2 regions of the Psychrosphaera aestuarii genome follow, and region 2 is predicted to be linked to the other one. Evidence: predicted binding sites of a transcription regulator. Region 2 holds the regulator's gene; the other holds the start of a gene.
The links. The regulator FliA, encoded in region 2, starts transcription of late flagellar genes. The targets are predictions, from matches to a motif close to CTAAAGNTNNNNNNNNNNNNGCCGATA.
Positions count from the first base shown of each region.

Region 1: the regulator FliA is predicted to act here: its motif matches at 1,489-1,515, upstream of J9318_RS08435 (VC2046/SO_2500 family protein).

Region 1 covers NZ_CP072844.1:1,847,349-1,851,567, forward strand. The annotation lists gene ydiJ (D-2-hydroxyglutarate dehydrogenase YdiJ) at 1-808, opposite strand, end outside; gene J9318_RS08435 (VC2046/SO_2500 family protein) at 860-1,456, opposite strand; tRNA gene J9318_RS08440 (tRNA-Tyr) at 1,563-1,647, shown strand; gene J9318_RS08445 (porin family protein) at 1,791-2,900, shown strand; gene J9318_RS08450 (type 2 periplasmic-binding domain-containing protein) at 2,912-3,316, shown strand; gene J9318_RS08455 (dihydrolipoyllysine-residue acetyltransferase) at 3,411-4,219, opposite strand, start outside.
Region 2 covers NZ_CP072844.1:1,293,668-1,297,886, forward strand. The annotation lists gene flhF (flagellar biosynthesis GTPase FlhF) at 1-1,376, shown strand, start outside; gene J9318_RS05830 (MinD/ParA family ATP-binding protein) at 1,369-2,223, shown strand; gene J9318_RS05835 (RNA polymerase sigma factor FliA) at 2,234-2,959, shown strand; gene cheY (chemotaxis response regulator CheY) at 3,029-3,412, shown strand; gene J9318_RS05845 (protein phosphatase CheZ) at 3,430-4,173, shown strand; gene J9318_RS05850 (chemotaxis protein CheA) at 4,191-4,219, shown strand, end outside.

The DNA of each region.
Region 1 (4,219 bases), 550 kb from region 2:
TACCCTCGGATCCTGCTAATACTCTACTTAAGTCAAAGTGCTTTTTATCATCACATAATACATGCTCTAAGTCATAACCTGTCAAAAAACGATTTAAACGAGGAAATACTTCTCGAATTTGGTCTCTATAATTAGTTGCTGTTTCGTATACTTGTTTATATATACCTGCCGTTGTCTTGTTGTCGGCACTTCGAGATAGCGCTTCATCAACGGTCAAAGGCGAGGTAGACAACTTATCCCCGCCAATAGTAATGGCTTCTAAACCAAGTACATGGTCACTTGTTTTGCCATAAACCAGAGAGCCTTGACCTGACGCATCAGTGTTTATCATTCCACCAATTGTTGCTCTATTTGATGTTGAAAGATCGGGAGCAAAGAAAAACCCGTAGGGCTTAAGAAAATCATTCAGCTGATCCTTTATTACACCGGACTCTACCTTGACCCAGCGTTCTTCAACATTGATTTCAATTATATTTCGCATATGTCGTGACATATCGACAATTATAAACTCAGTTAAAGATTGGCCGTTCGTACCAGTGCCACCACCTTTTGGTGTAAATTTTAGCGTTTTAAACTCGGCTTCATTCGCAAGCTTTGTTAATTCGAATAGATCTTTTTCATTTTTAGGAAAGACAATGGCTTGAGGAATTGCTTGATAAATACTGTTGTCTGTCGATTGCGACAAACGAGCAGAGTAGCTTGTTTCTATATCACCAGAGAATTTAAATGACGATTTGTCCTTTAGCTTTTTGCAAAACAGGTGAACCTTTGGACTAATGGTGTTCTGGACAGGAATTCTACGAATCATATATCAACTAGCGCTCTACAGATAAAGAATAGTCGTCGATTATAACCAGTTCTATCCCACTAAGTCTAAACTTCTTGAAGCTGTTAGGGTATTAAACCAAAGGTCGATATCCATTGAATTTGGACGTTTAATGCTATGTATATTCACAACTTTTGCATCTTTATCTACATCTGAATTACGTTGTGTGTGAATATCTTTTGAGATTAGACTCGTATTTATTAACTTTTGTCTTACGTTAAAATCTAAACTATTAACTAATTCGTCGTCAAAAACTGCCGTTTTGTAACAAAGGGGTTCCGGCTTCAGAGTGTTCTCTAACCGAACATCTTGATATTGACCATTATGAACCAGCCTATTTTGATTAGATGCACGGACCGAGTTACCCGCACCATATATATCGGGCTTGACTGTCGGAAAAATGTCGGCGATGGCGTTTGCGTTAAGGTTTGTAGGCGTGTCTACTTGATGAAATTGGTCAAATTCAGTGGCATCTTGTGTAATCATTGAAAGCAGTAATGCAAAACTTTGGCTATCTGATGAATCTACAGCACGACGGAATTGTGAATAATAGGCTGACTCTCTAATTACATTATTATTCGTATTTAAACCAGAGTGATCTGAACTGCTGTTTGGCCAATTATTCGACATATAAACTTCTTATTTACTTCAATTAGTTATTATTTCGGCAGTCGTTAAATTTTCTTTAATTATTTGTTTACAGATTTTTTTTCTTTGTTATTATGCGTCTCGTTCTGGAGGGGTTCCCGAGTGGCCAAAGGGATCAGACTGTAAATCTGACGGTTCTACCTTCGGTGGTTCGAATCCACCTCCCTCCACCACTTTTCGAAGAAAAGGCACAACTAAGGTTGTGCCTTTTTGCGTTTATAACACCTAAATTCAATAAATTTGCCATCCTGATTTGTAAAATTTCACTTTCAGTTATATACCTTTAAGACACTAATTAACTTTTAGGTCTCAAAATATGCGAACAAAGGTTTATGCAGCCACGGTGGCATGTGCTTTGTTGGCGCAAGGAAGTGCACAAGCTGATATCGACTTCACTGGCTTTGCTAGCATTACCGCTGGTAAAGTATTGAGTGGAGACGGTGTTCCACATTATGATGTTCCCCCAACTTTTTTAGCTGACTACCCTATCGTATCAGCGTACACCGAAGATCTATCATTTAAACAAGAAAGCTTGTTTGGTCTTCAGGTCAAAGCCACACTTTCAGACGGTCTATCTGCTACAGCGCAAATCGTCTCTAGAGGTGCAGATAATTTTAATACCACCTTTGAATGGGCTTATTTGTCTTATGAGGTAAACGACAATTGGACAATTCAAGCTGGTAAAAAGCGCCTTCCATTATTTTACTACTCAGACTTTTATGATGTTGGTTTTGCTTATGTATGGTTACGACCACCTGCTGATACTTACACATGGCAAGTCTTCAACTACAATGGCATTAATGCTTTATACACGACGCAAGTTAATGATTGGTCTGTCTCAGCAAACTTTTATACCGGTGAAGAAGAGAGTGTAAATAATAGACTATTAAGTCAGTTCTTTTTTATTGAGCCGACAACTGAGATTTGGAAAGACATATTTGGCGCCGTCGTCAACACAAGTAATGATTGGTTAGAGTTTCGATTTACAGCAATGACGTATACTAACGAACGCTATCGTAGTGGTGTACAACAAACGTGGGGAGGCAGTACAGAACGTGATGGTACATTTTTAGGTATTGCAGTTAATGCGACATGGGGAGATACCTTTCTTCTCACAGAATTAAACAAATTAAAATTAGACGATGACGGTGAGCTTGATTCGTTAATGGTGAGTGTTGGACATAACTTTGGAAGTGTTACACCTTATTTGTCCTATTCTAAACTCGATCAAACAGGCGAGTACTTAGATGGTTCACCAATTACTGACGGCGAAGATCACGATACAACTTCTGTCGGCTTAAGATACAACTTTCATCCATCAGCAGCGTTTAAAGTGCAATATGACATCGTGAACGACAACTCCTATGAGTATGCCGTGGCCGGTGACAGTAAATCGCTTACTTTTGGTATAGATTTGGTTTTCTAGAGGAATAAACAATGAAAAAACTTTTAATTATTTTAGCACTATTTTCGTTTAATGCAGTATCGGAAATTGCAGTGATTGTTCACCCTTCTAACGGCGCTAGCCTAGATGAAAAAGATGTAGCCAGGATATTTACAGGCAAAATGAAATCGTTCCCTGATGGAAACCAAATTATTCCTGTTAATTTAGACAATAGTCAAGCTGCAACAGCTGAATTTAACGAGAAGGTACTTAAACGTTCAGAGAGCCAATTAAAAGCCTATTGGTCAAAGTTGGTCTTCACAGGGAAAGGTACCCCACCGCAGTCTGTTGCCAATGCTGATGAGGTTCTAAAATTGGTTTCTACTAACCCTAGCGTTATTGGTTACATCGATGCATCAAAAGTCACGGCCGATGTTAAAGTAATTACGACTTTCTAATTGTAACAATTAGCCCTAAGTTGTAACTTACGCAAAAATTGTAAAAAAAAGGCTCTTAATAAATTAAGAGCCTTTTTTATTTCGCAATATTTATCTACACCATATCCATAATCATAGACGTAGGATTTTCTAAATACTTAGTCCATAAATTGTTAAAACGTGCAATTGTCCCACCATCTATTATGCGGTGATCACCAGACCAACTTACATTCATTATACGTCTTGCTTCAACATTTCCATTTGAATCAAAGCGTGGCAATGTTTGCATTTTACCCAGCGCAACAATAGCAACTTCAGGTTTATTGATTATAGGTGTTGCTGTAGTTCCACCCAGTGCACCAATATTAGATATTGAGATTGTGCCACCTTTAAGTTGCTCAGGTGCTAATCGTCCAGCACGGGCTTGCTCTGTAAGTTCAGTCATTTTAACTGCAATATCTTTAATGCTTAATAATTGACATCCCTTGATATTAGGAACTAAAAGTCCGACTTTAGAATCTACCGCCATACCGATATTGTGATCATTGAAATACGTTAACTCTGTACAGTCGTCATTTGGCTGAGAATTCATAATTGGGAATTGCTTCATTGCCATTGACATCGCCTTCATAAAAAATGGCATCATTGTCAGCTTAATACCTTGAGCTTCGTATTCAGGTTTTAATTGTTTACGTAATTCATATAGCGCGGTTAAGTCAACTTCATCAGAGTATGTAAAATGCGGAATCGTTGAAACTGATACCTGCATAGCTTTCGCCATAGCGGCCTTTACGCCTCGTATAGGTTCTACCCGATTGCTTTCAGACGGTAAGGATGACGTCGCGTCCTCTTGTTTCGAATCGTTTGCAAGCTTGGTAGATGACTGTACGCCGTTATCTTTAAAAGAGAGTAGATCTTGTTTGT
Region 2 (4,219 bases):
CTCAGATGCCTAACAGTACTGATTCTACTAGTCGATTTGATGGCCCGAATGCAGAAGGTGCAGCTAAAATCGCGAGTTCACTTGAAGAGTTACTTAAGCGTCAAAGGGCTGATAACGCTGGTAAGCCTGATACTTACCAGCCAGCCCAACCTTCAATGCAATCTCAGCCTCAATTCCAACAGCAGGCTCAAACACCAGCAAGGTTATCTCAAGGTACTGATTTGTCTAACCAACAAAAGTCAGAGCTGGCAACACAAGCATTATCCCAGCAAGCAGAATCAGAGTTTGAACAATGGTTAAACCGTGCTCGCAATACCGTACAAGACCAATCACAAGAGACTCACAGTTCGCCACTGAACGTAAATCCGTCTTTTAACAATGATGTTAACCATCAAAACCAAACACAAGTTCATTCAAATTCTAATGTAGTGCAGGGGCAATTTGATCAGCAATTATCTGACTTAAAAAGCGAAATGAATTCAATTAAAGAATTACTGAAACATCAAGTTTCAGCGCTCATGTTACAAGACGCAGATCGTAAAACACCGGTAAAATCTATGTTAATTAAAAAATTAAATAATATGGGTTTATCTTCAAAAGTAGCAGAACATCTATCTCACTTTATTAGTGATGACTTAGAAGCTCAGCAAGCTTGGCCGAAAATGCTTGAATTACTAACCGAGCAGCTAAACACAACAGATAATGAAATCATTAAACGCGGTGGTGTTTATTCTCTTGTTGGTCCTACCGGCGTTGGCAAAACAACGACGATTGCTAAATTAGCCGCGCGATTTGCACAAATTCATGGTGCTGACAAAGTTGGTCTTATAACGACCGACACATTCAGAATTGGAGCGCTTGAGCAACTTGGTACGTATGCAAAAATTTTGGGTTGCCCTCTAAAGCAAGCAAAAAATACTGAAGAACTTTCAGAAGCTATCTACCAATTACGAGATAAAAAGCTATTGTTAATAGATACAGCCGGCATGAGTCAAAGAGATATTAAATTGACGGAACGTTTGAATCATTTATTAACAAAATCAAGAGTTAATATTAAGAATTATTTAGTACTTTCTGCAACGTCTCAAGTGAGTGTTTTGCATGAAAGTGTGCAACATTTTAAAACAATTCCACTGTCTGGCTGTATCTTTACTAAAATAGATGAGTCTTTAAGCTTAGGTGAGTTAATTAGTGTTGCAATCCATAATCGTTTGCCAATTGGTTATTTAACCAACGGTCAACGGGTCCCTGAGGACATAAGGGTTGCAAATGCACAGAAAATTGTGCAAAAAGCTAATCAGCTATTTGAACTTAAAGAAAAAGTTTCTCATAAAAATAATAAGGTAGTGCCAAAAGCAGTGGGCATGTATGATTAAAAATATTACTTCCGATCAAGCTAGTGGTTTACGAAATATGTCGATGGCCAAAAAAACAAAAGTTATTGCGGTGACAGGTGGAAAGGGCGGAGTGGGTAAAACCAGCGTATCGCTAAATACAGCAATTGCTTTGGCGCAAACAGGTCTAAACGTACTTGTACTTGATGCTGACTTAGGTTTAGCAAATTGTGATGTTATGTTGGGCTTACGTGTTCACAAAAACCTCTCACATGTGTTGTCAGGTGAAGCCGAGCTAGATGATATTCTGGTAGAAGGTCCAAGTGGAATAAAAATAGTGCCAGCAACATCAGGTTCTATTGATATGGTTGAATTATCCCCAGCTCAACATGCTGGTCTCATTAGAGCGTTTAGCGAAATGAGAACGCCTGTAGATGTCTTTATTGTCGATACAGCTGCTGGCATATCAGACATGGTTTTATCTTTCTCTAGAGCTTCTCATGAAGTTCTCTGCGTTGTATGTGACGAACCTACATCAATTACTGATGCTTACGCTTTAATTAAAATTTTGAATCGAGATCATGGTGTGAGCCGCTTTAAAGTTGTTGCCAATATGGTAAGGACGATTAAAGAAGGGCAGGACTTATTCAAAAAATTGACTATGGTTACAGATAGGTTTTTAGATGTAACTTTGGAATTAACAGCTATTATTCCATTTGACGATAATTTAAGAAAAGCAGTGCGACGTCAAAAAGCGATCGTAGATGCATTTCCTCGTTCTCCTTCAGCAGTGGCGTTTAAAACGTTGGCTGCTAAAATCAATAAGTGGCCCACGCCATCTCACGCGTCGGGTAATTTGGAATTTTTTTTAGAGCAACTGGTCAACTAAGAGGTCTCTGTTGAACAATAAAGTAGCAACTGCCTACGAAGCTCAACAAACACTATCGAATGTAGTGGAAAAACATTCTGTATTGGTAAAAAGGATTGCTCACCATTTAGCAGCTCGACTGCCTGATAGTGTTTTGGTTGATGATTTGATTCAGGCTGGCATGATAGGTCTAATCGAAGCTTCGAAAAACTTTGATCATAGCAAAGGCGCTAGTTTTGAAACCTATGCGGGTATTAGAATTAGAGGCTCTATGCTGGATGAAATGCGAAGAGGCGATTGGACACCACGATCGGTCCATAGAAATTCTAGAATGGTTGCTGAAAGAATATCTCAATTAGAGTCTGCACTTGGCCGTGATGTGAAAGACATTGAGGTGGCCGAGTCTCTTGGTGTTTCGATTGATCAGTACCATCAAATGTTAAAAGAAGCGACTAACGGTAAAATCTTAGGAATGGAAGATCTTGGCGTTAGTGATGATATTATTGCCCCAGCAAGTGAAATTGGTCGTGATTTAACGTATGGTGGCATTGAAAAAAGTGCGTTTAATGCGAGTCTAGCTAACACAATTAAAACCTTGCCAGAACGAGAAGCAATGATTTTGTCACTTTATTACGATGATGAACTAAATTTAAGAGAAATCGGTGAAATTCTTAACATAAGTGAGTCCAGAGTGAGTCAAATTCATAGCCAAGCACTTGTTCGTTTAAAGTCAAGATTAAAAGATTGGTTGATTTAACTTGTATAATGACGATTTTTATCAATAATAATTACTGTAAATTAATAATTTACCTCACTGGAGGATGCTTTGAATAAGAATATGAAAATTCTGGTTGTTGATGACTTTTCAACAATGAGAAGAATCATCAAAAACCTTCTTCGTGACTTAGGCTTTACTAATGTCTCAGAAGCAGATGATGGCAGCACAGCGTTGCCAATGTTACAAAACGGTGACTTCGACTTTGTTGTTACTGACTGGAATATGCCAGGCATGCAAGGCATTGACTTGCTACGTGAAATTCGTAAAGACGACAAACTAAAGCATATGCCGGTGATGATGGTAACAGCAGAAGCTAAGAAAGAGCAGATTGTTGCTGCAGCGCAAGCAGGTGTAAACGGCTATATTGTGAAACCATTCACGGCTGCTACGCTGAAAGGCAAGCTTGATAAAATCTTCGAACGTTTAGAATAATCTGATAAGGGGTCATTATGTCTGAAGAGACTAACCCGCAGATTTCGTTGGAAGACGCAAAAGCGCTAGTTGAAGCGCTTGAGGCTGGAGACAATACTTCTGCTAACAAAATATTACGTGAAGTTACAAGCAAAGAGCATAGTGAGCTGTTTGGTGAGGTTGGCAAGTTAACAAGACAACTTCACGACTCGTTAAGTAATTTTCAGTTAGACCCTAAGATTGCTAACTTAGCGACAGACGATATCCCTGATGCGAAAGAGCGTCTAAACTATGTTATGAAAGTAACAGAAGACGCAGCGAATAAAACGATGGACGCCATAGATGAAGGCCTCCCTCTAACGGATAAGATTAATAATGACATTGTAAAACTTAAACCAGAGTGGGATAAGTTAATGCAACGTCAAATTGAATTGGGCGAGTTTAAAAGTTTGTGTTATTCCATCAATGAATTTATGGAAGGCGCAGAGGCTGATACCGCTAAGATTCATGCAATCATGACTGAAATTCTGTTGGCTCAAGATTTTCAAGATTTAACTGGTCAGGTAATTAAACGAGTTATAGAACTTGTTAAAGATGTTGAAGAAAGCCTGATTCATTTATTAACTGTATTTGGTGAACCAAATCAAAAATCCGTTAATGAAGTGAAGAAACCAGTCGATAACAATGGGGCTGAAGGACCAATTATTGATGCAGAAACGCGTGAAGACGCAGTTTCTAATCAGGACGAAGTAGACGACCTATTGTCTAGTTTAGGCTTTTAAATTAGGGGAGATGCCGAATGGCATTGGACGTGGATCAAGAAATACT